Regions from separate parts of the Kitasatospora sp. NPDC002522 genome, predicted to be linked through region 2. Evidence: predicted binding sites of a transcription regulator. Region 2 holds the regulator's gene; the other holds the start of a gene.
What was found. The regulator HspR, encoded in region 2, represses chaperone genes until heat shock. The targets are predictions, from matches to a motif close to TTGAGNNNNNNNNNCTCAA.
Positions count from the first base shown of each region.

Region 1 (15,804 bases), on a different contig from region 2:
CAACGGCCCGGCCAGTCGGACGTCACCAACGGAACCCCGACTCCGTTCGTAGTTAACCTCCCGTTCACCGAGGCTTCCTACGGTCGCCGAGGACAGCAACGTCAGTCCGACCACTACGACGATTGTTTGGGTATGGAACACATCACGTTCCTGGTGGCCGTTGTGATCATCACGGCGCTCGCCTTCGACTTCACCAACGGCTTCCACGACACCGCCAACGCGATGGCCACCTCCATCGCCACCGGCGCCCTCAAGCCCAAGGTGGCCGTCGCGATCGCGGCGGTGCTGAACTTCGCGGGCGCCTTCCTCTCGGTGAAGGTCGCCACCACCATCTCGGGCGGCATCGTCAACGAGAAGTCCGGACTGCAGCCCTCGATCATCTTCGCCGCCCTGGTCGGCGCGATCCTGTGGAACCTGCTGACCTGGCTCAAGGGCCTGCCGTCGTCCTCCTCGCACGCCCTGTACGGCGGCCTGATCGGCGCCACCGTGGTCGGCGTCGGCCTGCACGGCGTCAACTTCTCCACCGTGGTCTCCAAGATCCTGATCCCCGCGGTCGCCTCGCCGATCGTGGCGGGCCTGGCCTCCTGGGGCGCCACCAAGCTGGCCTACCTGATCACCCGCGGCGCGCCGAAGAAGTCCACCGAGAAGGGCTTCAAGCGCGGCCAGATGTTCTCCTCCTCGCTGATCTCGCTGGCGCACGGCACCAACGACGCGCAGAAGACCATGGGCATCATCACGCTGACCCTGGTGTCGGCCGGTGCGCTGCACAAGGGCGCCCAGCCGCCGACCTGGGTGATCGTCAGCGCCGGTCTGGCCATCGCGCTCGGCACCTACATGGGCGGCTGGCGGATCATCCGCTCGATGGGCTCCGGCCTGGCGGACATCCGGCCGCCGCAGGGCTTCTCCTCGGAGACCGCCGCGGCCACCGTGATCCTGACCTCCTCGCACATGGGCTACGGCCTGTCCACCACCCAGGTCTGCTCCGGCGGCATCATGGGCGCCGGCCTCGGCGGCCCGTCCGGCAAGCTGCGCTGGGGCATGGTCCGCCGCATGGTCTACACCTGGGGCCTGACCCTGCCGGCCGCCGCCGCGGTCTCCGGCGCCGCCGCCTTCGTCGCCGACCAGGGCGACTGGGGCGTGGCGCTGGTCGGCCTGGCGCTGGTGCTGGGCGCCGGTTCGATGTGGCTGCTCTCCCGCCGCCAGCCGGTGCACGCCGACAACGTCAACGAGACCACCCAGGTCGAGGTCCCGGTCACCGCCGCCCCGGCCGCCCCCACCACCACCATCGCGGCCTGAGAGGACGTCAGCCATGCAGATCAAGTGGGCCGCACTGGCCGAGACCGCGGGCGTGAGCCTGGCCGTCACCCTCGGGGTGGTCGTCGTCTTCGCCCTGGGCAACCTCGCCCTGTCCCGCCGCGAGGCCGCGGTGGCCTCCGGGGCCACCGGCAAGGGCGTCCCCGCCCTGGTCGCCGCCGGCGTCTGCTTCGCCGCCTGCGCGGCGGTGGTGGGCTACGGCATCTCGCTGATCGCCTCCAAGTAGGCATCCGCGCACCGCACGACGAAGGGCCCCGCCGGATTACCGGCGGGGCCCTCTCGCGTGCGTCGCGCGCTCAGTCGGCGACCAGCTCCGCGGCCTTGGGGGCGTCCGCGGTCGCGGCCCGCTCGTCGGCGGCGGTGCGCAGCGGCACCTCGCGGATGAACAGCACCAGCAGGAAGCCGACCACCGCGAACGGGGCGGCGACCAGGAAGACCGTGCCCACGCCGTGGCCGAAGGCGTCGGTGACCAGCGGGACGATCCGCGCGGGCAGCTTGTGCAGGTCGGGGATGCCGTCGCCGCCGGCCCCGGCGGCCGGCAGACCGGCCTTGGCGAAGTTCTCCGCCAGGTAGGAGGCGACCTTGTTGCCGAGCAGCGCGCCGAGCGCGGAGACGCCCATCGCGCCGCCCATGGTGCGGAAGAAGGTGACCACCGAGCTGGCCGCGCCGAGCTCGTGCCGCGGGACGGTGTTCTGCACCGCGAGCACCAGGTTCTGGCTGGTCAGGCCGAGGCCGACGCCGGCCACCGCCATGTAGAGCGCGAGCAGCGCGTAGGAGCTGTCGTCGCGGGCGGTGCCGAGCAGCGCGAGTCCGACCGCGAGCATCAGCGTGCCGCCGACCAGGAAGCCCTTCCAGCGGCCGTACTTGGTGATCAGGCGGCCGCCGATGGTGGAGGAGAGCGCCAGGCCGAGGATCATCGGCAGGGTGAGCAGGCCGGCCTGGGTGGGGGTCTTCTCCTTGGCGAGCTGGAAGTACTGGCCGAGGAAGGTGGTGGTGCCGTACATCCCGACGCCGACGAAGGCGCTGGCCAGCGCGGCCAGCGCGACGGTGCGGTGGCGGAACAGGTCGAGCGGGATCAGCGGCTCGGCGGCGCGCTTCTCCACCAGCACGAAGACCAGGGCGAGCAGCAGTCCGCCGCCGACCATGGCGGCCGTCTGCCAGGAGACCCAGGCGTAGTTCTTGCCGGCCAGCGAGATCCAGATCATCACCAGGCTGACCGCGGCGGTGATCAGCACCGCGCCGAGGTAGTCGATCTTCGGCTTGCGGACCGGCTGCTCGGGCAGCTTCAGGGTGCGCTGCAGCACCAGGACGGCGACCAGCGCGAACGGCACGCCGACGTAGAAGCACCAGCGCCAGCCGAGCCAGTCGGTGTCCACGATGACGCCGCCGATCAGCGGGCCGCCGATGGTGGCGAGCGCGAAGACCGCGCCGAAGTAGCCGCTGTACCGGCCGCGTTCGCGCGGCGGGACCATCGCGGCCAGGCAGATCTGGCCGAGCGCGATCACGCCGCCGGCGCCGATGCCCTGCAGCACCCGGCAGAAGATCAGCATGCCGATGGACTGCGAGAGGCCGGCCAGCGCCGAGGAGATCACGTAGATCACCATGGCGATCTGCACCAGCAGCTTCTTGCTGACCAGGTCGGAGAGCTTGCCCCAGAGCGGGGTCGCGGCGGTGATCGACAGCAGCGCCGCGGTCACCACCCAGGTGTACGCGGACTCGCCGCCGTGCAGGTCGGTGAGGATCCGCGGCAGTGCGTTGGAGACGACGGTCGAGGAGAGAACGGCCACGAACAGGCCGAGCAGCAGGCCCGAGAGGGCTTCGAGGACTTGTCGGTGGGACATCTGGGCCTGGGGAGTCGGCGGCATGGGGTTCCTTCGCCTGAAATTTCGTTGCCTGAAGCAACTATACGTCGATAGTTGACTAAGACAACTTTCTTCAAATTCAGGTAAAGGAATCCCCCGCGCCGCCCGTCAGACCCCCTCGGTCAGCTCGTTGAACCGCTCCAGCAGTTCGGCGAAGCGGCGCAACTCGGCCGGATCCCAGACCTCCAGGCGCGAGCGGAACCGGGCCATCCGCTCCGCCCGCGCACGGACGAACCGCTCCTCCCCCTCGGCGGTCAGCGAGACCAGCGAGGCCCGCCGGTCCAGCGGGTCGGTCTCCCGGCGCAGCAGCCCGAGCTCCTCGATCGCCTTGATCTGCCGGCTCACCGTCGCCTTGCCCACCCCGAAGTGCAGCCCGACGTCGGTCACCCGGGCCCGCCCGGCGTCGTGGATGAACCCGAGCAGCGCGTACGCCCCCGCCTCCAGCTCCGGGTGGACCAGCCGGGAGACCTCCGCCGCCCGCGCCCGACTGCGCCGGAACAGCGTCAACACCTCGCGCTCGACGTCCAGGAACGCCTGCTCGACGGGGGTCTGCACACCGGGGGCCTCGTTCATGGCGCTCAGTATCGCGCAGCTCGCGCCTCCCCCTCCCCGGAACTAGTTCATGTTATGAAGTATCCGTTTCGCCCGTATTGATCCACTCCTGGAGGGAGAGGCCCCGCCATGGCAGAGCCCGGAACGGGATTCGCGGCGGACCTTCGGGACGCGGTTACCCCGCGCGCGTTCCTGCTGGTCGTCGCCACCCTGCTGCTCCAGCTCGGCTTCATCACCTCGTACGTCGGCGCCCTGCACCACCCGACGCCGCACCAGCTCTCGATCGCCGTGGTCGCCCCCGAGCAGGTCGCCGGGAAGCTGACCGCCGCCCTGGAGGCCGTCCCGAACGACGCGGTACGCGCCTCCACCGCGCCCGACCAGGCCACCGCCGCGTCCCGGATCAAGGACCAGAAGATCTACGCGGCCTGGGTCGTCGACCCGACCGGCACCAAGGACGCCCTGCTGGTCGCCGACGCCCGCGGACCGGCCGCCGCCACCGCGGCCGAGGAGATCGTCGGCAAGCTGGCCGCCACCCAGGGCCGCACCATCGCCGTCGAGGACACCATCCCGCTGGCCGCGGGCGACGCGGAGGGGCTCTCCTCCTTCTACCTGGTGGTCGGCTGGTGCGTCGGCGGCTACCTGGTCGCCTCGATCCTCGGCATCAGCGCCGGCTCCCGGCCCGCCAACAGCGGCCGCGCGGTGCTCCGGCTCGGCACGCTGGCGCTCTACTCGGTCGCGGCCGGCCTCGGCGGCGCGCTGATCACCGGCCCGATCCTGGACGCGCTGCCCGGCTCGATCGCCGCCCTCACCGGCCTCGGCACCCTGGTGGTCTTCGCGGTCGGCGCCGTCACCATGGCGCTGGAGTGCCTGTTCGACGTGGTCGGCATCGGCCTGGCGGTGCTGGTCTTCGTGGTGCTGGGCAACCCCAGCGCGGGCGGCGTCTTCCCACCGCCGCTGCTGCCCGCGTTCTGGCGGGCGATCGGCCAGTGGATCCCGAACGGCGCCGGCACCTCGGCCGCCCGTTCCATCGCCTACCTGGACTCCACCAACCTGACGGTGCCGTTCCTGGTGCTGGCCGCCTGGGCGGTGATCGGCGTCGCGGTGACCTTCCTCGCCGTGGCGGGCGGCCCGCGGTTCGGCCGCCCGCTGCCCGGGGGGCGCTGACCGTCCGTCAGACCCGTTCCGGCTCCCGCCCGGGCCGCTCCGGCTCGGCGGGGGCCTCCCCCTCGGACAGCCGGGTGAAGACGAACCGGCTCATCGCCCAGAAGCGGAAGACCATCGCCACCAGCGTTCCGATGATCATGCCGCTGAGGAAGTCCGCGATCTCCTGGGTCAGATGGCTGACGTCCGGCGTCCGCAGGTCGAGGACGTACCGCGACAGCGCCAGCGGGATGTCGTTCACCAGCACCGCCAGCCCGCTGACCACGAAGAACAGCACCGCCTCGCGCTGCTTGCCGACCGCCCGGAAGGACCACTGCCGGTTCAGCACGTAGGAGATCACCGTGGTGACCACGGTGGCGATGGTCAGCGCCACCACCGGCTTGTTCTGGCAGACCGTCAGCTTCAGCCCGAAGTTGATCAGCATGGTCAGCAGGAAGCAGGTCCCCCCGACCATGAGGAACTTCACCAGCTTGCGGTGCTTCACCAGGAACGGGCGGTAGCGCTCCGGCACGGCGGCGAGCACCCGCTGCGTAAGGGACGGCATGCGGGCAGTCTGCCACGCGTCCCGAGCACGAACCACCACGGGCGCGGAGCTCGCCCGCGCCCGTGGTGGTTTCCGGTCAGGCCGCGGCGACCAGCACCTCGGCCGGCTCCAGGGCCAGCTTCAGCACCTCCCGCACGTCGGCCACCGGGTGGACCGTCAGCCGCTCCAGCACCTCGTCCGGGACGTCGTCCAGGTCCGGCTCGTTGCGCTTCGGGATGATCACCGTGGTGATCCCGGCCCGGTCGGCGGCCAGCAGCTTCTGCTTCACCCCGCCGATCGGCAGCACCCGCCCGGTCAGCGACACCTCACCGGTCATCGCCACGTCGGTGCGCACCTTGCGGCCGGACAGCAGCGAGGCCAGCGCCGTGGTCATGGTGATGCCCGCGCTCGGACCGTCCTTGGGCACCGCCCCGGCCGGCACGTGCAGGTGGATGCCCCGCTCGCGCAGCCCGGTCACCGGCAGCTCCAGCTCGGCGCCGCGCGAACGCAGGTAGGAGAGCGCGATGTGCGCCGACTCCTTCATCACGTCGCCCAGCTGGCCGGTCAGGGTCAGCCCGGTCGAGCCGGTCTCCGCGTCCGCCAGCGAGGCCTCGATGTAGAGGACGTCGCCGCCGGCCCCGGTGACCGCCAGCCCGGTCGCCACGCCGGGCACCGCGGTCCGGCGCTCGGACGGCTCCTGCGCCGCCTCCGGCACGTGGTGCGGCCGGCCGAGCAGCGCTCGCAGGTCGTCCGCCCCGATCGCGGCGGGCAGCTCGCGGCCGCCCAGCTCGGTCTGGGCCGCGACCTTCCGCAGGATGCGCGCGATCGACCGCTCCAGGTTCCGGACGCCCGCCTCCCGGGTGTACTCGGCGGCCAGCCGGCGCAGCGCCGCCTCGTCCACCGCGACCTGCTCCGCGCTCAGCCCGGCCTTCGCCAGCTGACGGGGCAGCAGGTGGTCACGGGCGATCGCGACCTTCTCGTCCTCGGTGTAGCCGTCCAGCCGCACCAGGTCCATCCGGTCCAGCAGCGGCTCCGGGATGGCCTCCAGCACGTTGGCGGTGGCCAGGAAGACCACGTCCGACAGGTCCAGCTCGACCTCCAGGTAGTGGTCCCGGAAGGTGTGGTTCTGCGCCGGGTCCAGCACCTCCAGCAGCGCCGCCGCCGGGTCGCCCCGGAAGTCCGAGCCGACCTTGTCGATCTCGTCCAGCAGCACCACCGGGTTCATCGACCCGGCCTCCTTGATCGCCCGGACGATCCGGCCCGGCAGCGCGCCCACGTACGTCCTGCGGTGGCCGCGGATCTCCGCCTCGTCCCGGACGCCGCCCAGCGACACCCGCACGAACGAGCGGCCCATCGCCCGCGCCACCGACTCGCCCAGCGAGGTCTTGCCCACGCCCGGCGGACCCACCAGCGCCAGTACCGCGCCCCCGCGCCGCCCGCCGATCTGCCCGAGCCCGAGGTCGGCCCGCCGCTTGCGCACCGCCAGGTACTCGACGATCCGGTCCTTCACGTCGTCCAGGCCGGTGTGGTCGGCGTCCAGCACCGCACGGGCGCCGGCGATGTCGTACGCGTCCTCGGAGCGGGTGCTCCACGGCAGCTCCAGCACGGTGTCCAGCCAGGTGCGGATCCACGACCCCTCCGGCGACTGGTCGCTGGAGCGCTCCAGCTTGTCGACCTCCTTGAGCGCCGCCTCGCGCACCTTCTCCGGCAGCTCGGCCGTCTCCACCCGCGCCCGGTAGTCGTCCTCCTCGGTGCCCGACTCGCCGTTCAGCTCGGCCAGCTCCTTGCGCACCGCCTCCAGCTGGCGCCGCAGCAGGAACTCCTTCTGCTGCTTCGCCACGCCCTCCTCGACGTCCTTGCGGATGGTGTCGTTGACCTCCTCCTCCGCCAGGTGGTCGCGCAGCAGGCTCAGCGCGTACTCCAACCGGGCCAGCCGGTCCGCCTCCAGCAGCACCTTCAGCTTCTGCTCGGCGGTCGCGAACGGCGCGTACCCGATGTTGTCGGCCAGCTCGCCGACGTCGTCGATCGCGGCCACCCGGTCGACGATCTGCCACGCCCCGCGCTTGCGCAGCCACTTCGTGGACAGCGCCTTGTACTCCTTGACCAGCTCGGCGGCCCGCCCGGCCACCGGCGTCCCCGGGTCCGACTCCCGGAACGGCGTGGTCTCCACCCACAGCGCCGCCCCCGGCCCGGTCGTCCCCGCGCCGATCCGCACCCGGCGCACCGCCCGCACCAGCGCCGCCGGGTCACCGTCCGCGAGCCGGCCCACCTGCTCGACCGTCGCCAACGTGCCTACCGCCGCGTACGACCCGTCCAGCCGCGGCACCAGCAGCACCTGCGGCTTCCCACCCCCGTTGCTACCCGCCCGGGCCGCCTCCACGGCAGCCCGCACCTCGGGATCCGAAAGCTCCAGCGGAACCACCATGCCGGGGAGCACCACTTCGTCGTCGAGCGGCAGCACGGGCAGGGTGAGCGGAGTGGACGTCGATGCCATGATCTCTCCCCAGTCAGTGAACTTGAGCTGACCTGACTAAGGTTTGGCGCCCGGGGATTGTTCCCCCGCCCGTGTTCACCGTCAGAGAACGCAGAAACCCCGCGCACCACAGGGGCGCTGGGGGTACCTCCCAGCCCCTCATGGGGCTGGGGGCGGAACTGCGCGAGGCGGAAGGCGCGCGTCTGAAAGATCGCGCTACGAAGACTCAGTTGCCAGCGATCGCGACCCCGCAGGAGCCAACGCCGGCTCGCGGAGCGCCCGTCGCGGCCCCCTCGGCCCCCGCCCTCGCAGCAGCGGCCACAGCGAGATGCCCACCGCCAGCGCCGCCGGGTGCCCGACCGAGGTCACCAGGTCCGGGTCCGACGCCACCTGGTGCGCGATCAGCGCCAGCCCCGCGCCGAGCGCGATGCCCCGCCCGGCGGGTCGCAGCAGCCCGGCCAGCGCGCCCAGCGAGGTGAGGACGCCGTAGCTCACCCCGATGTCCATCGCGTCCAGCAGCCCGGGCTCGGCCCGCCCGTCCGCGACCACCGCGACCACCACGCCCTGCGAGAGCAGCGTCGCGACGATGTGCCCCGCCGCGAAGACGCCGAGCGCGCGCAGCGCGCCGACCCGGCGCTCCAGGGGTGCGACGGTCAGCAGGAAGGCCCAGAAGTACGGCATCCACACCGGCCCGGCGACCCACAGCCCGGAGCCCACCAGCGAGAGCATCGGGTGGGCGAGCAGGTTGTGCGCGTCGGTCGAGGAGAGCGACTGCAGCCGGTGGACGGTGTCCGTGTCGCCGAAACGCGCGAACAGCGTGGTGCCCAGCAGCAGTGCGAGGTAACCGAGCGCGAACGGGTTCGCACGGGGGGTGGGGATCGCCCGCAGGCCGGGTCGAATCAGTCGTCGTCGCAGTTCCGCGCTGGTCATGGTGCCTCCCGAACGCCTGTCGTGCCCACGATACGGGTGCCGACTGAGAGGTGTCTGAGGAAGTCCTGTGAAGACCTCGCCCGCCGCACCTGCCGCTCGCACACGTACCGTTACAGCTCGGTAGTGCTGCGGGTAAGGTATCGGCCCGTGCCCGTCCGATCGGGAACCTGCCAAACACGGAGGCGGCGCGCGCAGGCGGTCCGTGACCGGAAATTCCTCCGGTCCGCCCGCCCTGGCGGCGACGGCGTCCGTACCCTGCGAGCAGGAGCATCGGCGGGCGGGGCACGGCCCACGACGGATGAAGACGACTACGAGCGGAGCCCGCTGTCCCCACAGGCAGCCGGCCCGCAGCCCTGGGGGCGGTGGCGTGACCGTGACAGAGATCCAGCAAGAGCCCATGAACAGCGGCCCGGTGGGCACCCAGCGACGGGTGCTCGTCGTGGAGGACGAGCCCACGATCGCCGAGTCCATCGCGGCCCGGCTGGGAGCCGAGGGCTTCAAGGTGGCGGTGGCCCACGACGGGCCGGGCGCGGTGGACGGCTTCCACACCTGGCAGCCGGACCTGGTGGTGCTCGACATCATGCTGCCGGGCTTCGACGGCCTCGAGGTGTGCCGTCGGATCCAGGCCCAGCGCCCGGTGCCGGTGCTGATGCTGACCGCCCGGGACGACGAGACCGACCTGCTGGTGGGTCTGGGCGTCGGTGCGGACGACTACATGACCAAGCCGTTCTCGATGCGCGAGCTGGCGGCCCGGGTGAACGTGCTGCTGCGCCGGGTGGAGCGCGCCCAGCAGGCGGCCCGCACCCCGGCGCTGGGCAGCCTGCGCTTCGGCGAGCTCGAGATCGACCACGTGCAGCGCCGGGTGCGGCTGGGCTCGGGCGACGTCCACCTGACGCCGACCGAGTTCGACCTGCTGGCCTGCCTGGCGGCGCAGCCGCGCGCGGTGCTGACCCGCGAGCAGCTGCTGGCCGAGGTGTGGGACTGGACCGACGCGTCCGGCACCCGCACCGTGGACAGCCACGTGAAGGCGCTGCGCCGCAAGATCGGTGCGAGCTGGATCCGCACGGTGCACGGCGTGGGCTACGCGCTGGAGGCACCGCTGTCCTGACCGGACGGCGCCGGTTCGGGCCTCCGGGGGGCCCGCGCGGCGTTCCGGTCGTTCACGGGGGACGAGTCCTAGGGACACCATGACCTTTCCACAGCAACGCAACGGGGAAGCCGAGCTCACCCCGCAGCCCCCGCTCGCGGTGCGCGCGGCGCGCCGGGTGTGGGCCGACATCCGCCCGTTCGACCCGGTGCGGTCGATCAAGGGCAAGCTGGCCCTGCTGGTGGTCGTCTCGGTGGTGCTGGCCACCGGCATGGTGGTGGTGGCTATCTGGTCGGAGACCCAGATCCGGGTCATCATGATCTTCTCGCTGATCGCCTCGCTGCTGTTCATGCAGTTCCTCGCGCACGGGCTGACCGCCCCGCTGCGGGACATGACGGCGGCGGCCCGGGCGATGGCCGAGGGCGACTACAGCGCCCGGGTCGAGGTCGCCTCGCGGGACGAGATCGGCGAGCTGGCCGACACCTTCAACCGGATGGCGGGCGACCTGGAGGCCGCCGACCGGCACCGCCGCGAGCTGATCGCCAACGTCTCGCACGAGCTGCGCACGCCGATCGCGGCGCTGCGCGGGGTGCTGGAGAACGTGGTGGACGGCGTGGTGAAGGCGGACCCGAAGACCCTGGGCACCGCCCTGGAGCAGACCGAGCGGTTGGGCCGCCTGGTCACCCACCTGCTGGACCTGTCGAAGCTGGACGACGGCGTGGTCCCGCTGGACACCCGCCCGTTCCTGGTGCGCCCGTTCCTGGACGGCGTGCTGCGCGGGGTGACGGTGGACGGCGCGGTGGCCGGCGGCGCGTACGCACGCCGCGAGGACGTCCGCCTGGCGCTGGACGTGCAGCCGGACCGGCTGACCGCGGTGGCGGACGAGGAGCGGCTGCACCAGGTGGTGGCCAACCTGGTGGACAACGCCTGCAAGCACTCGCCGGAGGGCGGCACGGTCACGGTGCGGGCCCGCGCGACCGACGACGGCGGCCTGCTGCTGGAGGTCGAGGACGAGGGCCCCGGCATCCCGCCGGCCGACCGCGAGCGGGTGTTCGAGCGGTTCGGGCGCAGCGGCTCGCCGACCGCGCTGGGCCCGGGCAGCGACGGCGGCACCGGGCTGGGGCTGGCGATCGCCCGCTGGGCGGTGGACCTGCACGGCGGCCGGATCCGGGTGGCGGAGGCGGCCGAGGGCTGCCGGATCGAGGTCACCCTGCCGGGTGAGAGCGCGGTTCCGGCATAGTTTGTCGCAGAACTGGTACAAACCGGGGCCGAACCGTTGTCGGACCGAGCCCGAAGGACCTGCCAAGTGGTCCAGACCATTGGTTTTGTCCGATTTTCGGCGACTATCAACCGGTATGGAAATGGGGTCAGTTCCCACCTTTCCGGCATCTCTAACGCTCAGATCAAGCCAAATTCCGACCCCTTGATGTGATCTGGGCGACGCCTGACCGCCGGGGACTGCGCGATCACTCGTCGGAGGCGTAGCCTTAATCCCCGCTGTCCACCATCCCAAAAGGAAGCGGAAGAGGGCGGTTGCCCCGTGTCGCCACACCAAGAAACCCCCAGCTCGGCAAGCTCCACTGGCTTCGGCCCCAATGAGTGGCTCGTCGACGAGATCTACCAGCAGTACCTCCAGGACCCGAGCTCGGTTGACCGGGCCTGGTGGGACTTTTTCGCCGACTACAAGCCCGGTACCGAGGTGACTTCAGTGACCCAGGCCGCAACCCCGGTCGGCGCCCCGCCGACCCCCGTTGCCGCTCCCGCTGCCGCTGCTCCGGCCGCGTCCGCCCCCGCTGCTCCGGCGCCCGCCGCACCCGCCCCGGTGGCCGCGCCCGCGCCGCTGCCGGCCGCGCCCGCCGCGCCGCCCGCGCCGAAGGCCGCCGCCCCGGCCGCGCCGAAGGCAGCCGAGGGTCCGGAGCTGGTCCAGCTGCGTGGCCCGGCCAAGGCCGTGGCCACCAACATGGACGCCTCGCTGGAGGTTCCGACCGCCACCTCGGTGCGCGCGGTGCCCGCCAAGCTGTTGATCGACAACCGCATCGTCATCAACAACCACCTGCAGCGCGCCCGCGGCGGCAAGGTCTCCTTCACCCACCTGATCGGCTACGCGCTGGTGCAGGCCGTGAAGGCCAACCCCGCGATGAACTACAGCTACAAGGTGGAGGACGGCAAGTCCTACCTGGTGAAGCCCGAGCACGTGAACCTGGGCCTCGCCATCGACCTGGTCAAGCCGAACGGCGAGCGCCAGCTGGTCGTCGCGGCCATCAAGAAGGCCGAGACCCTCGACTTCTTCGGCTTCTGGCAGGCCTACGAGGACATCGTCCGCCGGGCCCGCGCCAACAAGCTGACCATGGACGACTTCACCGGGGTCACGGTCTCGCTGACCAACCCCGGCGGCATCGGCACCGTGCACTCCGTGCCGCGCCTGATGCAGAACCAGGGCACCATCGTCGGCGTCGGCGCGATGGAGTACCCGGCCGAGTTCCAGGGCTCCTCCCAGGAGACGCTGGCCCGCCTGGGCATCTCCAAGATCATGACGCTGACCTCGACCTACGACCACCGCGTCATCCAGGGCGCGGCGTCGGGCGAGTTCCTGCGCTCGATCCACCAGCTGCTGCTGGGCTCGAACGACTTCTACGACGAGGTCTTCGAGTCCCTGCGGATCCCGTACGAGCCGGTGCGCTGGGCCACCGACGTGGCGACCACCCACGACGACGAGGTCAACAAGACCGCCCGCGTCATCGAGCTGATCCACTCCTACCGGGTCCGCGGCCACCTGATGGCCGACACCGACCCGCTGGAGTACAAGCAGCGCAAGCACCCCGACCTGGACGTCGTCCAGCACGGCCTCACGCTGTGGGACCTGGAGCGCGAGTTCGCGGTCGGCGGCTTCGGCGGCCAGAAGATGATGAAGCTCCGCGACATCCTCGGCCTGCTGCGCAACACCTACTGCCGCACCGTCGGCATCGAGTACATGCACATCCAGGACCCGGCGCAGCGCACCTGGCTGCAGGAGCGCCTGGAGAAGCCGTACACCAAGCCGGAGCGCGAGGAGCAGCTGCGCATCCTGCGCCGGCTGAACTCGGCCGAGGCGTTCGAGACCTTCCTGCAGACCAAGTACGTCGGGCAGAAGCGTTTCTCGCTGGAGGGCGGCGAGTCGCTCATCCCGCTGCTGGACGCCACCATCGACGCCGCCGCCGAGCACCGCCTCGACGAGGCCGTCATCGGCATGGCGCACCGCGGACGCCTGAACGTGCTGGCGAACATCGTCGGCAAGCCGTTCGGCAAGATCTTCGGCGAGTTCGAGGGCAACCTGGACCCGAAGTCGATGCACGGCTCCGGCGACGTGAAGTACCACCTGGGCTCCGAGGGCACCTTCACCGGCCTGGACGGCGAGACCATCAAGGTGTCGCTGGCCGCCAACCCCTCGCACCTGGAGACCGTGGACCCGGTCGTCGAGGGCATCGCCCGCGCCAAGCAGGACATCCTGGACTTCGGCGGCACGACCTTCCCGGTGCTGCCGATCCAGATCCACGGCGACGCGGCCTTCGCGGGCCAGGGCGTGGTCGCGGAGACCCTGAACATGTCGCAGCTGCGCGGCTACCGCACCGGCGGCACCGTGCACATCGTGGTCAACAACCAGGTCGGCTTCACCGCCGCCCCGACCTCCTCGCGCTCGTCGATGTACTGCACCGACGTGGCCCGGATGATCGAGGCGCCGATCTTCCACGTGAACGGCGACGACCCGGAGGCCGTGGTCCGCGTGGCCCGCCTGGCCTTCGAGTTCCGCGAGCAGTTCCACAAGGACGTCGTGATCGACCTCATCTGCTACCGCCGCCGCGGTCACAACGAGGCCGACAACCCGTCGTTCACCCAGCCGCTGATGTACGACCTGATCGACAAGAAGCGCTCGGTGCGCAAGCTCTACACCGAGGCGCTGATCGGTCGCGGCGACATCACCATGGAAGAGGCGGAGCAGGCGCTCCAGGACTTCCAGGGACAGCTGGAGAAGGTCTTCGCCGAGGTCCGCGAGGCCGCCACCGCTCCGGTCGGCGCCGCCAACGGCAAGCCGGTCGCCGACTTCCCGGTCTCCATCCAGACCGGCATCTCCGAGGAGATGGTCAAGCGGATCGCCGCCTCGCAGGTCAACCTGCCGGACTGGCTGACCGTCCACCCGCGCCTGCTGCCGCAGCTGCAGCGCCGCGCCGCCTCGGTCGAGGACAACACCATCGACTGGGCGATGGGCGAGACCCTCGCCATCGGCTCGCTGCTGATGGAGGGTCACCCGGTCCGCCTGGCCGGCCAGGACTCCCGCCGCGGCACCTTCGGCCAGCGCCACGCGGTGCTGATCGACCGCAACAGCGGCGAGGACTACACCCCGCTGCTGTACCTGACCGAGGACCAGGCCCGCTACACCGTCTACGACAGCCTGCTGTCGGAGTACGCGGCGATGGGCTTCGAGTACGGCTACTCGCTGACCCGCCCGAACGCGCTGGTCATGTGGGAGGCGCAGTTCGGCGACTTCGTCAACGGCGCGCAGACCATGGTGGACGAGTACATCGCGTCCGCCGAGCAGAAGTGGGGCCAGCACTCCGGCGTCACCCTGCTGCTGCCGCACGGCATGGAGGGCCAGGGCCCGGACCACTCGTCCGCCCGCCCGGAGCGCTTCCTGCAGCTGTGCGCGCAGGACAACATGACGGTCGCGATGCCGACCCTGCCGTCGAACTACTTCCACCTGCTGCGCTGGCAGGCGCACAACCCGCACCACAAGCCGCTCATCGTCTTCACCCCGAAGTCGATGCTGCGTCTGAAGGCCGCGGCGTCCGCCACCAGCGAGTTCCTCTCCGGCGGCTTCCGCCCGGTGATCGGCGACTCGACGGTGGACCCGGCGCAGGTGCGCAAGGTGGTCATCACCTCCGGCAAGTTCTACTACGACCTGGAGGCGGCCCGGACCGAGCGCGGCGTCACCGACACCGCGATCGTCCGCGTCGAGCGCCTGTACCCGCTGCCGGTGGCCGAGCTCCAGGAGGAGCTGAGCCGCTACGGCGAGGGCGTCCAGTTCATCTGGGCGCAGGAGGAGCCGGCGAACCAGGGTGCCTGGCCGTTCATCGCGATGAACCTGGTCGACCACCTGCAGGTCGTCATCGGCCGCTCCGCCAACGGCGCCCGGCTGCGCCGCGTCGCCCGCCCGGCCTCCTCGGCCCCGGCGGTCGGCTCGGCCAAGCGGCACGCCGCGGAGCAGCAGGCGCTGCTCGACGAGGTCTACGCGATCTGACACCCCCCTTCGACCGGAGAAAGACCCACCGTGTACTTCACTGACCGCGGCATCGAGGAACTGCAGAACCGGCGTGGCGACGAGGAGGTCACCTTCGAGTGGCTGGCCGAGCGCCTGCGGGAGTTCGTCGACCTGAACCCGGACTTCGAGGTGCCGGTGGAGCGGCTGGCCACCTGGCTGGCCCGGCTGGACGACGAGGACGAGGACTGACGGCAGGTCGGTCCAACGGCACGGCCCGGGAGGTTCCCACCTCCCGGGCCGTGCCGTTTTTCTCGGGGTCGGACTCCGGGTCGGCTCGGGGTCCGGTGCGGGTGGTCTCCGGGGCACGGCTTCCTTGACTTTCTCCATACGCGATATATCGTGAATATCAAGAGAACGCGATACATCGCGTATGGAGGGACGGGGAGAGAGCAATGACCCAGTGGACGGTTGACGCGACCGAGAACATCGCCTTCGACGAGCCGGTGCAGACCCTGCACGTGCGGATCGTCGACGGCACCGTGAACGTGGTGCCCACCGACGGGCCGGCCCGGCTGGAGGTGGCCCTGCTGGAGGGCGACCCGCTGCAGGTCAGCCTGGAGAACGGGGTGCTGACCGTCTCCTACAAGGACCTCTCCTGGCACGAGTTCG
Region 1 covers NZ_JBSFXE010000004.1:148,760-164,563, reverse strand. Annotated here, with positions in the region: gene ACWD4U_RS04895 (inorganic phosphate transporter) at 133-1,296, shown strand; gene ACWD4U_RS04890 (hypothetical protein) at 1,310-1,540, shown strand; gene ACWD4U_RS04885 (MDR family MFS transporter) at 1,611-3,179, opposite strand; gene ACWD4U_RS04880 (MarR family winged helix-turn-helix transcriptional regulator) at 3,285-3,749, opposite strand; gene ACWD4U_RS04875 (ABC-2 transporter permease) at 3,858-4,892, shown strand; gene ACWD4U_RS04870 (GtrA family protein) at 4,900-5,433, opposite strand; gene lon (endopeptidase La) at 5,510-7,906, opposite strand; gene ACWD4U_RS04860 (rhomboid-like protein) at 8,102-8,815, opposite strand; gene ACWD4U_RS04855 (response regulator transcription factor) at 9,213-9,923, shown strand; gene ACWD4U_RS04850 (HAMP domain-containing sensor histidine kinase) at 10,003-11,142, shown strand; gene ACWD4U_RS04845 (multifunctional oxoglutarate decarboxylase/oxoglutarate dehydrogenase thiamine pyrophosphate-binding subunit/dihydrolipoyllysine-residue succinyltransferase subunit) at 11,443-15,174, shown strand; gene ACWD4U_RS04840 (DUF6104 family protein) at 15,205-15,384, shown strand; gene ACWD4U_RS04835 (DUF4097 family beta strand repeat-containing protein) at 15,588-15,804, shown strand, end outside.
Region 1: lon (endopeptidase La) is a predicted target of HspR. The motif match lies at 7,929-7,947, and genes of this name have one in related genera.

Region 2 (15,804 bases):
ACCTCACCCACGCCTACGACGCCACCCCGCGCCGGGCGGACCGCTCCAGCGTGGTGCGGCACGTCGACCGGATGGAGCTGATCCGGCACCGGATCCTGCAGTTGGAGAGCGAGACCCAGGAGGAGGGGCTGGCGATGCAGCCCGGCGGGGCGCGTCCGCCGGACCTGCTGGCCGAGTCGCTGGAGCGCACCCGCCGCTTCCTGGAGCGCGGCGCCACGCTGCGCAGCATCTACGAGCCGGCCGCCCGGATGGACGAGACGACGGTGCGGTGGGCGGCGAAGGTGACCGCCTGGGGCGGCCGGTTCCGCACGCTCGGCGAGCCGTTCAGCCGGCTGCTGGTCTTCGACCGCCGGGTCGCGGTGGTCCCGGCGTCCGCGGACAACACCAGTGCCGCGTTCATCGAGGACCCGGCGGTGGTCTCGTTCCTGGTGGCCGCGTTCGAACGGGACTGGGAGCGGGCCGAGCGGGTGCAGTGGCGGGCGGTCGAGTCCGGCGGCGACCCGGCGGTCCCGGTCCACGACCAGGTCGGACGCCTGCTCGCCCAGGGCCTGACCCAGCGCGCCATCGCCTCCCGGCTGGGCCTGTCCGAACGCACCGTGGCCGGGCACATCTCCCGGCTGCGCGAGCTCTACGACGCGGAGACCCTCTTCCAGCTGGGCTGGCAGATGCGGGGAGCCGAGGGGCCGCGCGAGGCCTGACGGATCGTCAGCCGGTGGCGATCTCCGGGGACCAGAAGCCGTACGGGCTGGTGGGCTCCTGCCGCGGGCGCGGGAACTGGTCGCCGGGCGCGGTCCAGAAGCCGCCGCGCAGCGAGAGCGCCATGCCGGCCCAGTCCAGCGCGGTCTCCACGGTGTGGTGCAGCGCCTCCTGCGACCAGGTGTCGTCGAAGACCAGCGGCAGCACGGGGGAGACCTGCTCGATGGTGGCGATCAGCGGGTTGTGGGTGATCGCCTCGTCGACCAGCAGCACGATCGGCTTGCGCAGCGCCGAGGCCCAGCCGAGCTCCAGGCTGACGCCCGCCGACAGCGGGGCGCCGACGTACGCGAAGACCAGGTCCGCGCTCTGCATCGCCCGGAAGTCCGAGGGCACCCGCGGCTCCGGCACCCGGCCGGCCACCGTCCAGGCGTCGCTGTGGTGCGCGCTGTAGACCGCGGCGCCGCTGCGCAGCAGCGTGCTCCGCAGGGTGGTCAGCCTGGTCCGGCTGGCCAGCGTCACGACGCTGTCGGCGGGCCCGGTCAGCCGCATCAGCGGCGCGGCCAGGAACACCCGCGCGCGGCGTCCTTCGGCGCTCTGGACCGCGTGATTGCGCAGATGAGGCTCAGTCATGTCGACTCCGGGAGAATCGGTCGGCGGGGGCGGGCCCTGCCAGCGTGGTGTTTTGCGAATGCTGCTGACATTCGGTGCGGTCGGAACTAATTTGCCGAGTTCATGCCACTCGCGTGCGCCCCCGTCGGTCGAACCCTGCTCACGCGAGTGCTGGGCTCACTGATCGTCGCTGCACGTCGGCGGTGCCGTCCACTGTCACCCGATGTCATCTCTCTGCCATGCAGGGAGATGACAGCCCCTGTCGCCTTCCGCGATCCCGCGCAATGCGGGCATTATTAATGCTCGGTCAGATTGTCATACTCGCAGTTGGTTGATGTGATCTACATCGGAGGGAGTGCTCTCGTGCGTCATGCGCGTCGCCTCATTGCCACGGTCGTTCTTCTGGGTGCTGCGCTCTTCGCCGGTGTGGGCACCGCCAACGCCGACAGCGGCTGGGACCCGAAGGCCGCCCAGCAGACGGTCATCCCCGCGGACAGCTACTGGCAGTAGTCGGGATCAGTCGAGGGGTCCGTCCGACAGGTCGTCAGAGTCGGGCCTCTCGACGTCCTCGGCTTCCTGCGCCAGTTTCCAGCCGAGTTGGAACAGGGTGTCGACCCCGTAGTCCTCGCGGAGTTCCGCGATGTGCCGGGCCAGGGTGCGTTCGCTCAGCCCGAGGTTGCGGGCGATCACCCGGTGGCCGATGCCCTGCACCATCGACCGGATGATCTGCCGGCGCAGGCTGGTCAGGACCTGCGGCGGGACCTCCCGGTTCGCGTGGAACGGGATCGCCCGCTCCCAGAGCGCGTCGAAGGTCTGCACGAGGTAGGCGATCACCGCCTGGTCCTTGATGAAGGCGGCCTGGGTCATGTCCTTGCTGCCCGGGATGATCGCGACCTTCCGGTCGATGATGATCAGAATGCTGAACGGCTCGTCCAGGGTGCGGATCTGACTGCCCGCCGCGGTCATCGTCTCGACGTACTCCAGCGTCGGACTCGAGTACCGGGCGCTCGGCTGGTAGATGCTCCGGGCGGTGCCGCCCCGGTGGAGCACCCCGAGGTCGCGGTCGACGACCGCCCGCACCGTCTCGGCCCGCCGCCCGCCGCCGGGCTGCGCGGTCAGCAGTTCCTGCGTGCAGTTGTCGACCAGCATCGCCAGCCGCTGGTTGATCGTGGTGTGGCCCTGGACGTACTCGATCTTCCCGCCGGACTCGCCGGTGCCGGTCAGCTCGCTGAACGCCTCGCCGAGGTCCTGCAGTTCGGCGGAGAGCGTGGCGGAGCGGGTGAGCAGGTGGGCGGCCTCGCGCTGCCAGGCGGTGCTGAGCGAGACCGAGAGCGTCCGCGGGTCGATCGCCACCACGACTGACGGGTCGTCGGATTCGCGGATCAACAAGCCGAATTCGAGCAGCTCGACAATCTGCTCCCGAACAGCCTCGTGCGCGGTGGTGTCCACCCGCCCACCGGAACGCACGATGAACAGGTACACCTCATGTGCTTCTGCGGAGAGCGACCTGCGCCCGGGATCGAGCGATGTGGAGTCCCGGAATGCGCGCATGGACTTCTCCCCTCCGTCTGACTCCGTGGGCGGTGGTGCACGGCTAGCCAGGTTGATCAGTAGGGATCATAGGCAGAACCGCCCGACCGCGGATTCCCATTTGCGCCGGGCATTCGATCGGCCGCCACGCTGAAACTCTCCCAGCACGGCGACGCCGCCGAAACCCCCCGGACGGCCGGAGGTTGTCGACGGCGTCGAACGCGATCAGCGCTTGGGGCGCCAGACCACCAGCGCGCTGGACTGCTGCACCTGCTGGTAGGGGACGAGGTCGCGGCGGTAGGAGGCGTGCACGGCGGCCTCGCGCTGCTGGAGGGTGGCGGCGGCGCCGTCCAGGGCGTCGACCAGCTCGGCGATCCGGGACTGCAGGGCGGCGACCTGGTTCTCCAGCTCGATGATCCGCTTGATGCCGGCCAGGTTGATGCCCTCGTCCTGGGACAGCCGCTGGACCTCGCGCAGCTGCTGGATGTCGCGCGCCGAGTACCGGCGGCCGCGGCCGGCGGTGCGATCGGGGCAGACCAGGCCGAGCCGGTCGTACTGGCGCAGGGTCTGCGGGTGCAGGCCGGAGAGCTCGGCGGCCACCGAGATGACGTAGACGGGGGTGTCCTCGGTCAGCACGTAGGCCGGCGGCCCGGTCGGCCGGGTGCGGCCGGCGCCGGGCAAGCCCTCGCCGAGGCCGGGGGGGCCGATCCGGCCGTCGCCGTGGGGACTGTCGGGGTGGGGACTCATCGGGATCTCACGCTCCCTCCGCCGCCTTGAACAGGGCGGCACGCGGGTCGTCCGAGGTGGTGGCCTCGCGGTACTGCTCCAGTGCGGTCAGCGCGTCGCCGGTGACGTGCTTGGGCACCGCGACCTCCACGGTGACCAGCAGGTCGCCGCGGGTGCCGTCCTTGCGGGTGGCGCCCTTGCCGCGGGCCCGCATGGTCAGGCCGTTGGCGCTGCCCGGGGGCAGCTTGAGCTTCACGGCCGGACCGTTCAGGGTCGGCACCTCGATGGTGCCGCCGAGCGCCGCCTCGGGGAAGCTGACCGGCACGGTGACCGTCAGGTTGTCGCCCTTGCGCCCGAACACCGGGTGCGAGTCGACGTGCACGCTGACGTACAGGTCGCCGTTCTGGCCACCGCGCTCGCCCTGCGCGCCCTTGCCCTTGAGCCGGATCCGCTGGCCGTCCTGGACGCCGGCCGGGATGCGGACCTGCATGGTGCGGGCCGAGGAGGCCCGGCCGCTGCCGTGGCACACGGTGCACGGGTCGTCGACGATCATGCCGCGGCCCTTGCAGTCCCGGCACGGCTCGGAGAGCGCGAAGGCGCCCTGGCCGCGGCTGACGGTGCCCGCGCCGACGCAGGTCGGGCAGACCCGCGGGGTGGTGCCGGTCTTCGCGCCCGTCCCGGCGCAGGCCCGGCAGGCCGCCTGGGAGGTCATCCGCAGCGGCACGGTGGCGCCGTCCACGGCCTCCTCGAAGTTGAGGGTGACCTCGGTCTCCACGTCGGCGCCCCGGCGCGGCTGCGCGGTCTGCCGCCCGCCGCGGTTGAACAGGCCGCCGAACACGTCGCCGAGTCCGCCGCCGCCCCCGCCGCCGCCGTTGAACAGGTCGCCGAAGTCGAAGCCGCCGCCGGCCGCCCCGCCGGGCCGGAACCCGCCGTTGCCGAACAGCGAGCGCGCCTCGTCGTACTCCTTGCGGCGCTTCTCGTCGGAGAGCACGTCGTACGCCTCGGAGATGTCCTTGAACCGCTCCTCGGCCTTGGCGTCGCCCTTGTTGGCGTCCGGGTGGAACTCGCGCGCCAGCTTGCGGTACGTCTTCTTGATCTCGGCGGCGGTGGCGTCCTTGGGCACGCCGAGGACCTTGTAGTAGTCCTTCTCCACGTAGTCCTTAGCGCTCATGGCCTTTTACCGCCACCTCCCGTTGCGATTCCCGCCGCTGTGCTGCGGCGCCGTAGTACGGCGCTGCGGAGCCGCCGCCGTGTGGACGACGTACGACTCCGCAGCGCACGGATGGTACTCAGCTGTCGGACGCGCCGTCAGCCTTGCCGGAGTCCGGCTCGCCGGTGGTCTGGGTGCCCGGCTGGGGCTCCGCGACCGCGACCATCGCCGGGCGGATGATCCGCTCGCCGATCCGGTACCCGGGCTGGAGGATCTGCACGCAGGTGTCCTCGGTGACGTCCGAGGAGTAGCTGTGCATCAGCGCCTCGTGCAGCGTCGGGTCGAAGGGCTCGCCCTCCTTGCCGAACTGCTGCAGGCCCAGCTTGGCGACGACCGTCTCCAGGGACTCGGCGACGGACTTGAAGCCGCCCGTCACCTCGCCGTGCTCGCGGGCCCGGCCGATGTCGTCCAGCACCGGGATCAGCGACTCCAGGATGTTGGAGACGGCGATCTCCCGGACCGTGGCACGGTCCCGCTCGACCCGCTTGCGGTAGTTCTGGTACTCGGCCTGCAAGCGCTGCAGGTCGGCGGTGCGCTCACCGGCCTCGCGCTTGGCGGTGGCCAGCTCGTCCGAGCCGGCGCCCGCGACGGCCTCCTCGGCAGCCTTGAGCACGGCCTCCTCGGCGGCGGAGTCGTCGCCGGGCTGCTCGCCCTGCGGCTTCTCCGTCATGCGGCACCGCCCTTGGGCTTCTCGTCATCGACGATCTCGGCGTCCACCACGTCGTCGTCCTTGGCGCCCGGCTCGCCGGCACCGGCCGCGCCGGCCGCCGCGCCCGCGCCGTCGGCCTGCGCGTAGAGCGCCGCACCGAGCTTCTGGGCGGTGGTGGAGACCTTCTCGGTGGCCGTGCGGATGGCCGCGACGTCCTCGCCCTTCAGGGTCTCCTTGAGCTCGCCGATCGCGGTCTCGACCTCGGTCTTGACGTCCGCCGGGAGCTTGTCGGAGTTGTCCGCGATGAACTTCTCGGTGGAGTAGACCAGCTGCTCGCCCTGGTTGCGGGTCTCCACGGCCTCGCGGCGCTTGTGGTCCTCCTCCGCGTACCGCTCGGCCTCCTCGCGCATCCGGTTGACCTCGTCCTTCGGCAGCGAGGAGCCGCCGGTGACGGTCATCTTCTGCTCCTTGCCGGTGCCGAGGTCCTTCGCGGCCACGTGCATGATGCCGTTGGCGTCGATGTCGAAGGTGACCTCGATCTGCGGCAGGCCGCGGGGCGCCGGCGGCAGGCCGGTCAGCTCGAACATGCCGAGCTTCTTGTTGTACGCCGCGATCTCGCGCTCGCCCTGGTAGACCTGGATCTGCACGGACGGCTGGTTGTCCTCGGCCGTGGTGAAGATCTCCGAGCGCTTGGTCGGGATCGTGGTGTTGCGCTCGATCAGCTTGGTCATGATGCCGCCCTTGGTCTCGATGCCCAGGGACAGCGGGGTGACGTCGAGCAGCAGGACGTCCTTGACCTCGCCCTTCAGGACACCGGCCTGCAGGGACGCGCCGATGGCGACGACCTCGTCCGGGTTGACGCCCTTGTTGGCGTCCTTGCCGCCGGTCAGCTCCTTGACGAGCTCGGCGACGGCCGGCATACGGGTCGAGCCGCCGACCAGGACCACGTGGTCGATCTCGGACAGCTGGATGCCGGCGTCCTTGATGACGTTGTGGAACGGGTGCTTGCAGCGGTCCAGCAGGTCCGCGGTCAGCTGCTGGAACTGGGAGCGGGTGAGCTTCTCGTCCAGGTGCAGCGGGCCCTCGGCGGACGCCGTGATGTAGGGCAGGTTGATCGAGGTCTCGGAGGACGAGGACAGCTCGATCTTGGCCTTCTCGGCGGCCTCGCGGAGGCGCTGGACGGCCATCTTGTCCTTGGACAGGTCGACGCCGTGGCCGGCCTGGAAGACCTTGACCAGGTGGTCGACGACCCGCTGGTCCCAGTCGTCGCCGCCGAGGTGGTTGTCGCCGTTGGTGGCCTTGACCTCGACCACGCCGTCGCCGATCTCCAGCAGCGAGACGTCGAACGTACCGCCACCGAGGTCGAAGACCAGGATGGTCTGGTCGTCCTTGTCCAGGCCGTAGGCCAGGGCGGCGGCGGTCGGCTCGTTGACGATGCGCAGGACGTTCAGGCCCGCGATCTCGCCGGCCTCCTTGGTCGCCTGGCGCTCGGAGTCGTTGAAGTACGCCGGGACGGTGATGACGGCGTCGGTGACCGTCTCGCCCAGGTACGACTCGGCGTCCCGCTTGAGCTTCTGCAGGACGAAGGCGGAGATCTGCTGCGGCGTGAAGTCCTTGCCGTCGATGCCGATCTTCCAGTCGGTGCCCATGTGGCGCTTGACCGACCGGATGGTGCGGTCGACGTTGGTGACCGCCTGACGCTTGGCGACCTCGCCGACCAGGACTTCGCCGTTCTTGGCGAAGGCGACGACGGACGGCGTGGTCCGAGCGCCCTCGGCGTTGGTGATGACCGTGGGCTCACCGCCCTCAAGAACACTGACGACGGAGTTCGTCGTACCGAGGTCGATGCCGACCGCGCGTGCCATCGTGAATACCTCCGGGGAGAAGTTGAGCTGTACGGGCTCAAGGATGCATGACGGATCGGGAAGCGTCAACAGCTTTGAGTCGGTGTCGCTCAACTTTACTGAGCGCTTATGCGGAGGGCTGGGCCGCTAGGGTGAGTCTGGCCTTAGTGACTGCCGCCATACCTTGAACATCTTCTGGACGGGTGTTAACGCGCGGTAATGTCCGGCCCGTCGACCCTGCAAGTTACCGACCAGTACACTCTGCGGGAGACTAGGACCAAAGCCGCTGGAGACGGAGAGCCGATGCAGCTAGCAGCGATCGTCATCTCGCTGGTCACCTTCGTGATCGGCACCGCGCTCGCCGCCCGTGCGGCGTTGTACATCTACAAGGTGGTGCGCACCGGCTCCGCCGACGCCACCCGGTTCGGACAGCCCGCCCAGCGGGTCGCCACGGTGGCCAAGGAGTTCCTCGGCCACACCCGGATGAACCGCTGGGGCATCGTCGGCATCGCCCACTGGTTCGTCGCGGTGGGCTTCTTCTCGCTGGTGCTCACCCTGGTGAACGCCTTCGGGCAGCTCTTCGACGCCGAGTTCGCGCTGCCGGTGATCGGTCACTGGCTGCCGTGGAACATCTTCGTCGAGCTGATCGGCACGCTGACCACGCTGGGCATCCTCACCCTGATCGTGATCCGGCTGCTCAGCCTGCCCTCGCGGGCCGGCCGCAAGTCCCGGTTCGCCGGCTCGATCGCCTGGCAGGCGTTCTACGTCGAGTACACGATCCTCGGCATCGGCCTGTGCATCATGATGCTGCGCGGCCTGGAGGGCGCCCTGGAGGGCGTCGACTCCTACGAGGCCACCTACCTGGTCTCGTACCCGATCGCCGCCGCGTTCCACGGCGTCGCGCACGGCACGCTGGTCAACCTGGTCTACCTGTTCGCGATGCTGAAGATCTGCATCTCCTTCGCGTGGGCCATCACCATCGGCCTCAACCCGTCGATGGGCGTCGCCTGGCACCGCTTCCTGGGCTTCTTCAACATCTACTTCAAGCGCGAGGAGGACGGCGGCGTCGCGCTCGGCGCGCTCCGTCCGATGACCAGCAACGGCGCCCCGATCGACTTCGAGGACCCGGCCGACGACGCGGTCTTCGGCGTCTCCCAGGTCGAGCACTTCTCGTGGAAGGGCATCCTCGACTTCTCCACCTGCACCGAGTGCGGCCGCTGCCAGTCGCAGTGCCCGGCCTGGAACACCGGCAAGCCGCTGTCGCCCAAGCTGCTGATCATGAGCCTGCGCGAGCACGCCTACGCCAAGGCCCCGTACCTGCTGGCCGGTGGCGGCAAGGACATGGAGGGCGAGGAGAGGGCGAGCGCCGAGCAGCTGGCCGGCGTCCCCGCCGAGGCCCTCGCCGAGGCCGAGCGCCCGCTGATCGGCACCGCCGAGGAGAACGGCGTCATCGACCCGGACGTGCTGTGGTCCTGCACCACCTGCGGCGCCTGCGTCGAGCAGTGCCCGGTCGACATCGAGCACATCGACCACATCGTCGACATGCGCCGCTACCAGGTGATGATCGAGAGCAGCTTCCCGACCGAGGCCGGGACGATGCTCAAGAACCTGGAGAACAAGGGCAACCCGTGGGGCCTGGCCACCAAGGCGCGCCTCGACTGGGTCAAGGAGCTGAAGAAGGAGACCGGCATCGAGGTGCCGGTGATCGGCGAGGACATCGACCCCGCCGAGGTCGAGTACCTCTACTGGGTCGGCTGCGCCGGCGCCCTGGAGGACCGGGCGAAGAAGACCACCAAGGCCTTCGCCGAGCTGCTGCACACCGCGGGCGTCAAGTTCGCGATCCTCGGCAAGGAGGAGACCTGCACCGGTGACTCCCCGCGCCGCCTCGGCAACGAGTTCCTGTTCCAGATGCTCGGCGCGCAGAACGTCGAGACCCTGAACGCCGCGCTGGAGGACGCCCCCACCAAGCGGATCGTCGCCACCTGCCCGCACTGCTTCAACACCATCGCCAACGAGTACCCGCAGCTCGGCGGGCACTTCGAGGTCATCCACCACACCCAGCTGCTGCAGCACCTGATCGACGAGGGCAAGCTGCTGCCGGTGAACCCGGTGGAGGGCCTGATCACCTACCACGACCCGTGCTACCTCGGCCGCCACAACAAGGTCTACACCCCGCCGCGCGAGATCATCGGCAAGGTGCCCGGCCTGCGCAACGAGGAGATGCACCGCCACAAGGAGCGCGGCTTCTGCTGCGGCGCGGGCGGCGCGCGGATGTGGATGGAGGAGCGGATCGGCAAGCGGATCAACACCGAGCGCGTGGACGAGGCGCTGTCCCTCAACCCGGACATCGTCTCCACCGCCTGCCCGTTCTGCCTGGTGATGCTCTCCGACTCGGTCAACGGCAAGAAGAACGAGGGCGCGGCCAAGGAGCACCTGAAGGTGGTCGACGTCGCCCAGCTGCTGCTGGAGTCGGTCCGCGCCACCCCGGCCGAGACCGCCGAGCCGGTCGACGCCTGACGCCCGCTCACTCCCCGGACCCCGGACGCCCGTTGCGGCTCCGGGGTCCGGGCGTTCCCGGAGCTGGGGCGATGTCCTAGCATCTGCGCATGACTGCTGACGGGGGAATACCGGGGCCCGGCGGCCCACCGCTGAACGGGCCCGGGTACGGCGCCGCGCCGCCGGGGAACTTCGGCGGCGCACCCGCCTACCTGCCGACCGTCACCTCCGGCTCCGGGGCGCCCGACTGGGCGGCGCTCGCGGACGCCAACGAGCGGGAGTACCTGCGCAAGCGGCGGCTGAAGATCGGCGGCGGCGTCCTCGCGGTGGTGCTGGTCGGCGGGATCGTCGCCACCGCCGTGGCGCTCTCCGGGCCCAAGGGCACCCCCGACGCCAAGCCCGTCCCCAGCGCCACCGCCCAGCCCGACGGGCCGGCGCCCAGCGCGCCGGGCACCCCCTCAGGCCCGCCCTCCGCCTCCCCGTCGGCGTCCGCGTCGGGCTCGGCCGCCGCCTCCGCCTCCGCGTCCGCCACCGACAGCGCCAAGCCGGGCAAGAGCCCCAGCGGCAAGCCCTCCGCGGCGCCCACGCTCGCCGGATTCGCGCTCGGCGGCGGCAGCGCGCTCGGCACCAGCGACGGCCACAAGGGCCCCACCCTGGTGCTGTACGGCAACTCCATCGGCTACGCGGAGAACCAGGCCGCGGTGGTCGACACCTCGCGCAGCTTCACCGTCTCCGCGCTGGTCCGCAACAACGCGCCGAGCGGCGGCCGGGCCGCGGTCACCCAGGGCGGCGACACCTACTACTCGTTCTACCTGGGTCGCGAGGACTGGGCTTCCCACAATCAGTGGGTCTTCAAGGTGCAGACCGCGGCCGGCGCCCAGGACACCACGACCGTGCAGGCGTACGGCAACGGCGCCACCACCGGCTCCTGGACGCTGCTCACCGGCGTCTACGACGCGGGCACCAGGAAGATCCAGCTGTACGTCGACGGCGCCCCGCAGCAGACCACGGCGGTCAGCGGCATCTGGCAGACCACCGGCGGCCTCCAGCTCGGCCGGGTCCGCTACAAGTCGGCCTGGAGCGACTTCTGGGACGGCGCCATCGCCGACGTGCAGGTCTGGGACCGCGCACTGCCGCCCGCCGCGGTCGCCAAGCTCAACACCAGCGGCGGCACCGACGCCGGCACTTCGGCCGCCAAGTCCTGGCTGCTGCCGTAGCGGCGGCGCTGACCGGCGGCGGTTCGCACACCAGCCCGGGTGGGCCGGTGGCTGTCGTGCGCTGTTCGAGCAAATAGAGTATGCGGCGGGCCCCGGATCAGGGCCCGCTTTCGGCCACCACGGCCGGCCGCACCATGTCACCGAGCGAGCACACCGGACCCTGTCGAGCCGGGCACGCCGGACACCGGACCAGGGGAGAACAGAGACATGACCGAGGCGATCATGCTGGTCGGAGGCAAGGGCACCCGGCTGCGCCCGCTGACCACCCACACGCCGAAGCCCATGCTGCCCGTGGCCGGTGTCCCGTTCATCGCCCACCAGCTGGCCCGCGCCGCGGCCGCCGGCGTCACCCGCGTGGTGCTCGCCACCTCGTACCTCGCCGAGGTCTTCGTCGACCACTTCCAGGACGGCAGCCCGTACGGCATCGAGCTGGTCTACCTCACCGAGGAGGAGCCGCTGGGCACCGGCGGGGCGATCCGCAACGCCGCCTCCGGCCTGACCTGCGGCCCCGACGAGCCGGTGCTGGTCTTCAACGGCGACATCCTCTCCGGCCTCGACATCGCCGCGCTGCGCGACGGGCACACCGCCTCCGGCGCCGACGTCACCCTGCACCTCACCCGGGTGGCCGACCCGCGTGCCTTCGGCCTGGTCCCCACCGACGAGAACGGCCGGGTGCTGGCCTTCCTGGAGAAGCCGGAGACCCCCGAGCAGATCGTCACCGACCAGATCAACGCAGGCTGCTACGTCTTCACCCGCTCGGTGATCGACCGCATCCCGACCGGCCGCGAGGTCTCGGTCGAGCGCGAGACCTTCCCCGAACTGCTCGCCACCGGCGCCCTGCTGCGCGGCGTGGTGGACACCTCGTACTGGCTGGACCTCGGCACCCCCGGCGCCTTCGTCCGCGGCTCCGCCGACCTGGTGCTCGGCAAGGTCGACTCCCCGGCCGTCCCCGGCCCGACCGGTGAGGCCCTGCTGCTGCCCGGCGCCCGGGTCGACCAGGGCGCCGTGCTCGGCTCCGGCACCGTCGTGTCCGAGGGCGCCGAGGTCGCGGCCGGCGCGATCGTCGAGGGCACCGTGGTGCTCCCCGGCGCCCGGATCGAGGCCGGCGCGTACGTCAAGGACTCCATCGTCGGCGCCTACGCCGAGATCGGTGAGCGCTGCTCGCTGGACGGCGTGGTGATCGGCGACGGCGCGGTCCTGGAGGCCGAGAACGAGCTCTCCGCCGGCCTGCGGATCGCCTGCGGCACCCGCCTGCCGGTCGGCGCGGTCCGGCTCTCCGCGGGCCCCGGCGGCTGCGAGGCGGGCCTGAGCAACGCCGCCGCCGTGCACGCCCCGGGCGCCGGCGTCACCAGCTGACGCACCCCCGCGGAGGACCGTCACAGGACGGCTGCAATCCGGTCGCGCGGCCATGATCACCCGACGGGTGGTCAGCCGTTGCGGGTACCGTCGTGGCGTGGCTGGCAATCGACACGACGACGGACGGGGCACCGACCCGCGACAGGGCTGGTCGGCACCCCACCCGGGCACCCCGCAGGGCGATCCGTACCAGGGCGCCCGGCAGCCCGAGGGGCCCGAGTACTTCACCGCCCCGCACGAGCAGTACCCCGGGGACGCACCCGGCGGCGACCGGTACGGCGACCAGCCGGGTCACACCCGGGCGTTCGCGCTCGGCGAGCAGCCCTACCCCGGCCCGGACGGCTACGGCTACCCGCAGGGCTACACCGAGGACGGCTACGGCTACCCGGGGCCGGGCTACGGCGGCGAGCCGGAGTACCCGTCCGGTGACAACGTCGCGGTCTACCGGGCCGGCGGCCAGGCCGCCCCGCACCTGGGCGGCCCCCGGCTGCGCTGGCGGCAGCTGCTGACCGGGATGTACCGGGAGCCCTCCGCCACCTTCGACCGGATGCGCGAGCACCAGGTCTGGCTGGCCGCGCTGACCGTCTCGCTGCTGTACGGCGTGCTGGCGGTGTTCGCCCTCGACAGCACCAGCGACCAGGTGGTGCACTCCGCGTTCGCGGTCGCCCTGTGGTCGATGGCCGGCGCCGCGATCGGCTTCACCCTGGCCGGCGGCGTGCTCGGCGCGGTCACCTACGCGCTGGCCCGGCAGTTCGGCGGCGACGGCCCCTGGCAGTCCACCGTCGGCCTCGCGGTCCTGATCACCTGGACCACCGACGCCCCCCGCCTGCTGCTGGCGATCTTCCTGCCCGCCGCCAACCCCGTGGTCCAGGTGGTCGGCTGGGCGAGCTGGCTGGTCTGCGCGGTGCTGCTGACCACGATGGTGCGGCGGATCCACGACCTGCCCTGGGGCAAGGCGGCCGGCGCGGCGGCGCTGCAACTGCTCGCGCTGCTGGTGCTGATCAAGCTGCCCACCCTGGGCTGAGCGGCCCGCGCCGCCGCCCGGTGCGTGCACGGTCCGTCCGAATGGCGAGATCTTTGTAGGGTGGGGTGTTCGACCCACCCTCGTCTGGAGCGTCCGCATGACTCTGCCCACCACCCACGTCAGCTTCCCGGCCGGGGCGGTGACCGGCGAGTCGCCGATCCTCGCCGTGCACGCCCTGCCGGACGGCCGCACCGCCGTGGTCACCGAGTCCACGCCGTTCCACCCGCTCGACCACACCTGGCCCGACCAGCCCGCTGACCTGGGCACCCTCACCGTCGACGGCGCCGCGTACCCGGTGGTCGACTGCCTGACCGGCGCGGTCGGCCCGGACGGCGGCGACCTGCTGGTCGGCGCGGACATCCCGGTCCGCCGCGGCGACGAGGAGTGGTCCTGGCTGGTGCTGCACGTGCTGGCCGACGCCCCCGGCCCGGACGCCGTCGGCCGCACCGCGCGGCTCGACGTCGACGCCGAGCGGCGCGGACTGCTCTCCGCCGCCCACACCGGCTGCCACCTGCTGGCGCTCGCCCTGAACGCCGCGCTCGCCCCGCGCTGGCGCAAGGACCCGGGCCGCGCCGACGCCTTCGGCCACCCGGACTTCGACAGCCTCGCCATGGACTCCTCGGTGATGGACACCGACGCCAGCACCGACACCTACCGGCTCGGCAAGTCGCTGCGCAAGAAGGGCTTCACCGTCGACGCCGCAGAGGACTTCCCCGCCCTCGCCGACGCCCTGCCCGCGCTCACCGAGGCGGTCAACGTCCAGCTCGCCGCCTGGGTCGCCGCCGACGCCGAGGTCCGCATCGAGGTGCCGGGTCCCGAACTGACCGCCCGCCGCCGCTGGCACGCCGCCCTCCCGGCCGGCCCCGCCGAGATCTTCTGCGGCGGCACCCACCTCCACCACCTCGGTGAACTCGCCGAGCTGCGCACCGAGTTGACCCTCTCCGAGGACGGCACCGTGCTGGTCGCCACCACCCGCCCGAAGCGCGGCTGACGCACGCCGACATGCCACGAGGGCCGACCCGGCGGCGGGTCGGCCCTCGTCCTGCTGCGCTCTTGGTCCGGCTGCGCTCTGGTGGTGCGGTTGCCTCAGATGTCGCTGCGGTGGAAGTTCAGGTACGAGCGGGAGGCCGTCGGGCCGCGCTGGCCCTGGTACCGCGAGCCGTAGCGCTTCGAGCCGTACGGGTGCTCTGCGGGGGAGGACAGCCGGAACAGGCACAGCTGGCCGATCTTCATCCCCGGGTACAGCTTGATCGGCAGCGTCGCCACGTTCGACAGCTCCAGCGTCACGTGGCCGCTGAACCCCGGGTCGATGAACCCCGCGGTGGAGTGCGTCAGCAGCCCCAGCCGGCCCAGGCTCGACTTGCCCTCCAGCCGGGAGGCCACGTCGTCCGGCAGCGTGATCCCCTCGTAGGTGGCGGCCAGCACGAACTCGCCCGGGTGCAGGATGAACGCCTCGTCGCCCTCCGGCTCCACCAGCCGGGTCAGGTCCGGCTGCTCCTCGGAGGGGTCGATGTGCGGGTAGCGGTGGTTCTCGAAGACCCGGAAGAAGCGGTCCAGCCGAACATCGATGCTCGACGGCTGAACCATCGCGGGCTCGAACGGGTCGATGACGACCCGACCCTTGTCGATCTCGGCACGAATGTCCTTGTCAGAGAGCAGCACGCCCCCGAGGGTACGTGCCAGGGGGCGGCCGCCCCAAAAGCGCCCACCCCCCGGACCGCCCGTGCTCCGGCCTCAGACCGGCGACTCGACCGCCTCCAGCCGCAGCGCGTGCGACAGTTGGCCAGCCGAGAGCTCCGCCACGTCCGCCGGCACCGAACTCCGCAACCGCCCGCACCTCGGGCACCGCAGCAGCCGCCCCGGCCCCAACCGGGCCGCCTGCAAGTGCTGCATCGGGAAAGCCGCCGTGCTGAACACGTGCCCCTCGGCACAACGAACCACGGTGCGCTGCTCCATCGGTCCCCTTCCTACTGATCCGCCGACAGCGTCACATTAGGGGATCTACCGGACACCACCCCGCGAGGCTCGCCGCCACCGGAAACCCTGCACCCACCGCCTCCCGCCATGGGGTACAGTGATCCTCGACCGGGCCGTCTCTGACGCCCCGTCACATGCGGGCGTAGTTTAATGGTAGAACATGAGCTTCCCAAGCTTAGAGCGCGAGTTCGATTCTCGTCGCCCGCTCTCGGTAAAGCCCCAGGTCAGAGACCTGGGGCTTACTTTTTAGGGGCCTAAATCGCGGTTTTGAGGCATGAGCTGACTTTTCCTGCGGCTTGAGGGCGCGATTCGTTGACGGAGGCTTCGCTGGGGGCGGCTCGGAAGGTGCCACCGCCGGTAAGAGATGGCGTTCCTTCATGCGTCCGATTTGCTGTCACATGTGCCTAATTTAGCGGCAGTTCGCATAGTCGTACCTTCTGAGCGGGCGTCATCTCTCGATCTGTAAGCCT
Region 2 covers NZ_JBSFXE010000043.1:49,633-65,436, forward strand. Annotated here, with positions in the region: gene ACWD4U_RS28830 (LuxR C-terminal-related transcriptional regulator) at 1-698, shown strand, start outside; gene ACWD4U_RS28835 (hypothetical protein) at 706-1,326, opposite strand; gene ACWD4U_RS28840 (hypothetical protein) at 1,633-1,815, shown strand; gene ACWD4U_RS28845 (helix-turn-helix transcriptional regulator) at 1,822-2,787, opposite strand; gene ACWD4U_RS28850 (heat shock protein transcriptional repressor HspR) at 3,061-3,582, opposite strand; gene dnaJ (molecular chaperone DnaJ) at 3,590-4,732, opposite strand; gene grpE (nucleotide exchange factor GrpE) at 4,851-5,441, opposite strand; gene dnaK (molecular chaperone DnaK) at 5,438-7,285, opposite strand; gene ACWD4U_RS28870 ((Fe-S)-binding protein) at 7,568-9,781, shown strand; gene ACWD4U_RS28875 (LamG domain-containing protein) at 9,871-10,977, shown strand; partial or broken gene ACWD4U_RS28880 (sugar phosphate nucleotidyltransferase) at 11,185-12,258, shown strand; gene ACWD4U_RS28885 (Yip1 family protein) at 12,431-13,357, shown strand; gene ACWD4U_RS28890 (alanyl-tRNA editing protein) at 13,455-14,348, shown strand; gene dcd (dCTP deaminase) at 14,444-15,019, opposite strand; gene ACWD4U_RS28900 (hypothetical protein) at 15,092-15,313, opposite strand; tRNA gene ACWD4U_RS28905 (tRNA-Gly) at 15,471-15,541, shown strand.